DNA from 2 places in the Paenibacillus tianjinensis genome. Region 1 is predicted to be linked to the other one. Evidence: a T-box and tRNA genes for the amino acid it is inferred to sense, from the RefSeq annotation. Region 1 holds a T-box; the other holds one or more tRNA genes.
What was found. A T-box is a leader RNA that pairs with one kind of tRNA and senses whether it is charged. The one in region 1 lies ahead of JRJ22_RS23460 (arginine--tRNA ligase), so its partner is inferred to be a tRNA-Arg.

Region 1 (3,260 bases):
TGCGGTAGCGATGAGCCGGCTGGAGAGGCCGGTTTTATCAGACCGGGTGGCTTCAATGGTATGCTCCATCAGCTGCACCAGCTCGGTGACCTTGATGCCGATACCCTGGCGGCCGGACATGGCGTAAGAGGATTTGCCTTCCGTGGTGTCGATGCCAAGCTCCGCTGCGGAGGCGGGACTGAGTGAAACAACGCCATAGCTTACGTGATGCAGCTTCTCAGCCTGCCCCTTGAACCCCAGCACCTCAAGCGCCTGCTTGACCATCGCCTGCGGATATTCCTGACGGTAGTCAATCACATTGACCACCCGGTCTGCCCCGCCAAAAGGCAGCTGCTCCCCGGTTAATCCCGTCGTCCAAAGTCTGGCATTAAACTCGCTGTAGGCGAAATCCTTATCCAAAAGTCCAAACTTCCAGAGATGATAGGCAATATCCTTGGCGGTATAGGTCAGAATTCCGTTCGAGCGCACCAGCACCTTATCTTTGTGATGCTCTTCAGAATCTGCCTCTCCTTCATCCTCCGCAGGTTGCTTCAATATCCAGCAGCCCGCAAGCTTCCCCTCCTTCTCCTGCACAAATACTTCCGTCTGTTCCAGCAGCGCGAACGCGGATGACCAGAAGCCTTCCTTCACAATGCTGCTCTCCCAGACGAGCAAATCATAGCGGATGCCGAACCCCTTCATCTCCTCCACATGCTCTTTGACAATCCGCTCCGCAACCAGTTTACCCAGCCAGGCTGTATTGCCTTTCCCTTCTTCCAAAGCATGAAGAATCTCCGTCCGTTTGTGCAGCGTCTCAGGATGCAGCGCATATTCCTTGTTCACACCGGCGTAAATATCCCAGCAATAATCACCAAAACGCACATGTTCACCTGCAAGCGGCACATTCAGCAGCCCAACCACCGTATCTGCCAGCTGATTGCCGAGATCGTCCACATAATTATGGACCTCTACGTTGTGCCCGGTTCTACGCAAAATTCTTACCAGCGCGTCCCCGATACACGAGTTTCTCAGGTGGCCTATATGCATCGATTTATTGGGATTGACAGAGGTATGTTCGATGATGACCTTTTCCCCTGCAGATGTGGGCAGTTCAAACCTGCGTCCGGCCCACTCCCGCCAGTCAATGTACAGATTAATGAATCCCGGTGCCGCGATGTCGACTTTTTGAAATAGTGCCCCAAGACTCTCTGACTGACGTAGCTCAGTTGTTATCAGCTCCGCAATGGCCATAGGGGCTTTGCGCAGTACCTTTGCCAGCTGCATGGCAATGTTGCTGGAGTAGTCGCCGAAATCGGGATTAGCGGGCTGTTCAAGCACAATCGTTACCTGTTCTGCACCGTCAGCGCCGAGGGCTGTAAATACATGACTTACGCTCTTTTCCAAACTGTCTTTGATAAGCTGGCTTAACATGGTTATGACCTCCTGAAAATGTTGAATCGTAATATATGCAAAAGAAAAAGCCCTCATCTCCAAAAAGAGACGAAGGCTTATTGCGCTCGCGGTACCACTCTCGTTGCTAAACCGCCGGTTTAGCCACTCATAAGTTAACGGTCTTCAGCCGGGGCTTCCTACTGTCAGTTCAGAAGTCCATCTCCCGGGTGCGCTTCATGGGTTGGCCTGTACCGGTTTCCACTCTCCCGGCTCGCTGAGGACTAGATCCAACTCACTACTATCCCGTTCATCGATTGCATATTGATTTTTTTCAGTATAGCGAATTTTTGGGAGAAAGCAAGAGACTAAGCCTTAACTATTTCCTTTTTTTGAAAAATATTAACTATGGTACGCACATAGCAGGTGAGTGCTGTATGCCACAGCTTGTCTTTTGTAACCCCTCCGTCCAACTGGGGGCAGAGAGGCCTTAATCCGAGGTGGGGGCAGCGGTCAGATCCTTAATATCCGTGGAGCCATAAATCAGCAGGGCAATTACGATTACCAGCAGCAGGGCACCGGCAAAATTCTCCCCGTCAAAATCCAAATTTCCCATAAGCTCCTTTGCCCCCTTAATCGTCATCATTTTTTATGAGAGATCGGCTTTTTTCTTTAAGGCGGTCATAATTTCATTTAATGTCAGGCTGCTGTTATCATCGAGAAAGCTAACCAGCTTATCTACATTGCTCTCGCTCAAAGGATTCAGGGATGTATATTTTCCGACCAGGCTCACAAGCAGGGATGCGTCTCTAAACATCTGAATGGAGTCTACCTTCAGTTTGCCTGTCAAAAGGAGCGCAGCGACCGCAAATTCCAGCCCTTTCGGGCTTTGTGCTTTGGGGTTTGCCGGTTGTTTTTTAACACCCGTTTTCTTTCCTTTTCCAGGAGGGGGCATGGAACTCCCTTCTTCCGTTTACATTCTATCGGGAAAGCTGCAAAACTCCCTAAGCGTGCTCTCCTTTGAACACCATATGCGCATTTAGAGGTATCGGTGAATGGAGCTGCCGGATGTCCATACTGACAACACAGCATTCGAATCTATGCCAGTCTATCAGATCATGAGAATCTCACGGATGTCCTGCTCGCTCAGCGTGGATAGTGCTTCTTCCCCGGGCTGGATGACTTCGTCGATCAGATTCTTTTTCTTCTGCTGCAGCTCATACATTTTGTCCTCCACCGTGCCTTGGGCAACGAGGCGGATCACCTGGACCACTTTTTTCTGTCCGATCCGGTGGGCCCGGTCAGCCGCCTGCTGCTCAACAGCAGGATTCCACCATAGGTCATACAGGATCACCGTGTCGGCTCCAGTCAGGTTCAGGCCGGTTCCGCCTGCTTTGAGGGATACCAGGAACAGGTCACGTTCACCTTCATTAAACCTGTTGCACAGTTCCACGCGCTGCGAAGCAGGCGTCTTGCCGTCCAGATAGAAATGCTGGATGCCCTGCAGGGCAAGCTCTCGTCCGATCATTCCGAGCATCTCGGTGAATTGGGAGAAGACCAGCATCCGTTTGCCGGAGCTTCGGCATTCCTCAATAATTTCGAGCAGCTGCTCAAACTTGGCGGAACCCCCGTCATAGCCTTCAACGAAAAGTGCTGGGTGGCAGCAGAGCTGGCGCAGTCTTGTAATCCCGGCCAGCACCTTGATCCGGCCATGGCCGAAGCCTTCGTTATCCAGATGCTTCAGTGCTTCTTTCCTCAGTCTCGCGAGATAAGCAACGTACAGCTTCTTCTGCTCCGGCAGCAGCTCGGAGGCCTGCAGCGATTCGATTTTATCCGGCAGCTCCTTAAGCACATCGCTTTTGAGGCGGCGCAGCAGAAAAGGCCGGGACCGC
Region 2 (3,260 bases), 110 kb from region 1:
TGCGGCAAATCCATTTAGAAAAAAAATCAATCCTGCGAATAAAGCGCTATCATTAATGTTTTGGGACTGATTAAATGAAGTTCATGTTAATAATAGAATCCAAATTCAACGAAGTCAACAACAAACCACATAATAATCTTATATTTTTGTGGTTTAATGTGATATTATTAAAAAAATAGTGTGGAGTTTATGTTGATTCCTGACTATCTCTTAGTAAATTGTAGTACACTATGAATATTAAATGATAAATAATTAAAGGTGGATTAGACATGAAGGCATTTGAACGGCGGGACCTCATTATTAACGAGCTTTATAGACATAAAAAAGTACATGTCGCTGACCTCGCCCAAAAATTCCAGGTTTCCGAAGAGACGATCCGGCGCGATCTGGACAAACTCGATAAAGAAGGACTGGCCAAAAAGAATTACGGCGGCGCCATTTTGAATGCGCATACCAATGAAGATCCTTCCTATGCAATCAGACATCAGATCAACCTTGAAGCCAAAGGCATTATTGCCGCCAATGTGCTGGACTTGATTAATGACGGGGACAGTCTGATGACCGATACCAGTACAACAGCTTTTGAAGCCTTACGCAAAATTACCGAAGCCAAACAGAATCTAACGATAATCACCAACTCATTGGCTGTGTTGTCCGAGTTCCAGCATTCCGGCCACAAGCTCATCTCCACCGGCGGTACTTTAGGGCCTGAAACCAGCTCCTTCGTTGGCCCCACAGCTTCCCAGTCCATACAAAAGTACAATGTGGATGTAGCTCTATTCAGCTGTAAAGCGCTGTCTATGACCGGAGGCCTCAGTGATTCCAACGAAGAAGAGAGCGAACTAAAAATTCTAATGCAAAAGCAGGCCAGTAAGGTCGTGCTGCTCGTAGACCATTCCAAATTTGACCGTATCGCCTTCATTAAGCTCTTCAGCTTTGATAAGGTCGATTACATTGTGACCGATCAGAAGCCTTCGGAAGAATGGATCGCTTTTCTGAATACCTATCAGGTATCCGTTCTCTACAGTTCTGAGATGTAAACTATACTTCACCAGGAAGGGGGTGAGTCCTGCAATGGGATCGATAAGTTTGGCTGCTTATCATGCTCCCCAGTGGTTTCCATTCGTTCTTATCGCTGTCGGAGCCTGTCTTATAGTGCTGTTGTGGATGGTATTCAAAAAGCTCCAATAGGCAGAATCTTTAGCCCTAATTTAGATAACGCTTACATTAAAACATATGCACATCCCCCTATTCCACCAGGTCCACACACCTAAGGAGGTCTATAGCTTTTCGCAGTCTTTCTGTACCCGGAGGTACACATTGTGATAAATATAAAAACAGGCTTACAAAATCGCCCGAAAGCAAATTGTAAGCCTGTGTCTGATAATACCGGCGAGAGGACTCGAACCTCCACGGTTTCCCACTCGATTTTGAGTCGAGCGCGTCTGCCATTCCGCCACGCCGGCATAAATTTAATTGTTATTTAAAATAATGGCGCGCCCTGAGAGATTCGAACTCCCGACCTTTTGATTCGTAGTCAAACGCTCTATCCAGCTGAGCTAAGGGCGCAAATAATGGAGCGGACGACGGGAATCGAACCCGCGACCCTCGCCTTGGCAAGGCGATGCTCTACCGCTGAGCCACGTCCGCACACGGTATGTATTCTTATAACACTGTGGGATTCATATCCCTGAAGCCATCTAAATGGCGGAACCGACGGGATTCGAACCCGCGATCTCCTGCGTGACAGGCAGGCATGTTAGGCCAACTACACCACGGTTCCAAATTGGTTGCGGGGGCAGGATTTGAACCTGCGGCCTTCGGGTTATGAGCCCGACGAGCTACCGGGCTGCTCCACCCCGCGTCAGTAAAAGTATTATCTTCCTCAATGGTTCATCTGGTGGAGGCTGAGGGGTTCGAACCCCCGACCCTCTGCTTGTAAGGCAGATGCTCTCCCAGCTGAGCTAAGCCTCCATTGAAAGAAGCAACTTAATGATCTTATCACACATCCCTTATAAAAGCAATCTTTATTAAGGAAAATGGTGACCCGTATGGGATTCGAACCCATGTTACCTCCGTGAAAGGGAGGTGTCTTAACCCCTTGACCAACGGGCCATATCATCAATGTCGTTTGTGACAACAAAAAATATTATACCAATTATTCTGTAAAATAGCAATACTATATTTACCTATTTTTTATCTATGTACTCTGAGGCCATCCTAAAGAAGACAAAACGGCCTCAGAGACCTCTTCTACGCTTAATGCCTCCGTATCTAGATGCCGCTGGAATAACGCCTGTTGTAGCCCGCTAAGGCATCTGTCGATCTGCTGCGCAGCCCAAGAGTCCTCTCTCTCGCCACGGCTCCTAAGCCGCTTTAACAGGGTCTTCCGGGAAGCACATAAGGTGAAATGATGAACTGTAATTTCTTCATTTTGCAGCCTGCCTGTCAATTCCCTAAAATAAGCTGGTTCTACAATCGTCATGGGTACGATAATCGTGCCGTTATATTCAGAATCAATGTGCTTTAACATCGCATAATTGATTTCACGCCAAAGCGGATAATCCTGAAAATCATTTTTGAGCATACCTGTCGGTACATTTTGACTAATATAATCCCCAGCATTCTCAGGATCAAATATAAAGGAATTTGCTATTCTACGGTTCAGCTCTGCAGCAGTTTGTGTCTTTCCGGAACCAAAAGCTTCATTTATCCAAATAATCAACAACATCCCTCCCGTGATTATTCATAACTCCCAGTATAACTAATCCGTAAAACGAACAAAAGACCACTGCTGATAGTATCAACAGTGGTCTTAAGTGCTTGGCGGCGTCCTACTCTCCCAGGACCCTTCGGTCCAAGTACCATCGGCGCTGGAAGGCTTAACGGTCGTGTTCGGGATGGGTACGCGTGGAACCCTTCCGCTATCGCCACCAAACGGGCATTTACAGCGTAAATGCATATTCAGGTCTCAGCATCGCCAAATGCTGAATATCAGGTCTTTATCAGTCAACCGCTAGGGTCTCATGAATCAGAACTTGATTCCTGAAAACTGAATCCCAAACGAATCTGCGTTCTTCGAAATTTGGATAAGCCCTCGACCGATTAGTATTGGTCAGCTCCATGCATTACTGCACTTCCACCTCCAACCTATCTACCTCGTCGTCTTCAAGGGGTCTTACTAATTGGGAAATCTCATCTTGAGGGGGGCTTCACGCTTAGATGCTTTCAGCGCTTATCCCGTCCGTACGTAGCTACCC

Region 2: it encodes a tRNA-Arg, which carries the amino acid that the T-box ahead of JRJ22_RS23460 (arginine--tRNA ligase) is inferred to sense. The anticodon was not compared.

What each region holds. Positions count from the first base shown of each region.
Region 1 covers NZ_CP070969.1:5,056,083-5,059,342, reverse strand. The annotation lists gene JRJ22_RS23460 (arginine--tRNA ligase) at 1-1,410, opposite strand, end outside; T-box leader at 1,473-1,691, opposite strand; gene JRJ22_RS23455 (hypothetical protein) at 1,859-2,014, opposite strand; gene JRJ22_RS23450 (hypothetical protein) at 2,018-2,218, opposite strand; gene JRJ22_RS23445 (DEAD/DEAH box helicase) at 2,480-3,260, opposite strand, start outside.
Region 2 covers NZ_CP070969.1:4,941,878-4,945,137, forward strand. The annotation lists gene JRJ22_RS22930 (DeoR/GlpR family DNA-binding transcription regulator) at 270-1,040, shown strand; tRNA gene JRJ22_RS22935 (tRNA-Leu) at 1,388-1,466, opposite strand; tRNA gene JRJ22_RS22940 (tRNA-Arg) at 1,493-1,569, opposite strand; tRNA gene JRJ22_RS22945 (tRNA-Gly) at 1,576-1,650, opposite strand; tRNA gene JRJ22_RS22950 (tRNA-Asp) at 1,706-1,783, opposite strand; tRNA gene JRJ22_RS22955 (tRNA-Met) at 1,788-1,864, opposite strand; tRNA gene JRJ22_RS22960 (tRNA-Val) at 1,899-1,974, opposite strand; tRNA gene JRJ22_RS22965 (tRNA-Glu) at 2,041-2,115, opposite strand; gene JRJ22_RS22970 (DEAD/DEAH box helicase family protein) at 2,201-2,725, opposite strand; rRNA gene rrf (5S ribosomal RNA) at 2,822-2,938, opposite strand; rRNA gene JRJ22_RS22980 (23S ribosomal RNA) at 3,086-3,260, opposite strand, start outside.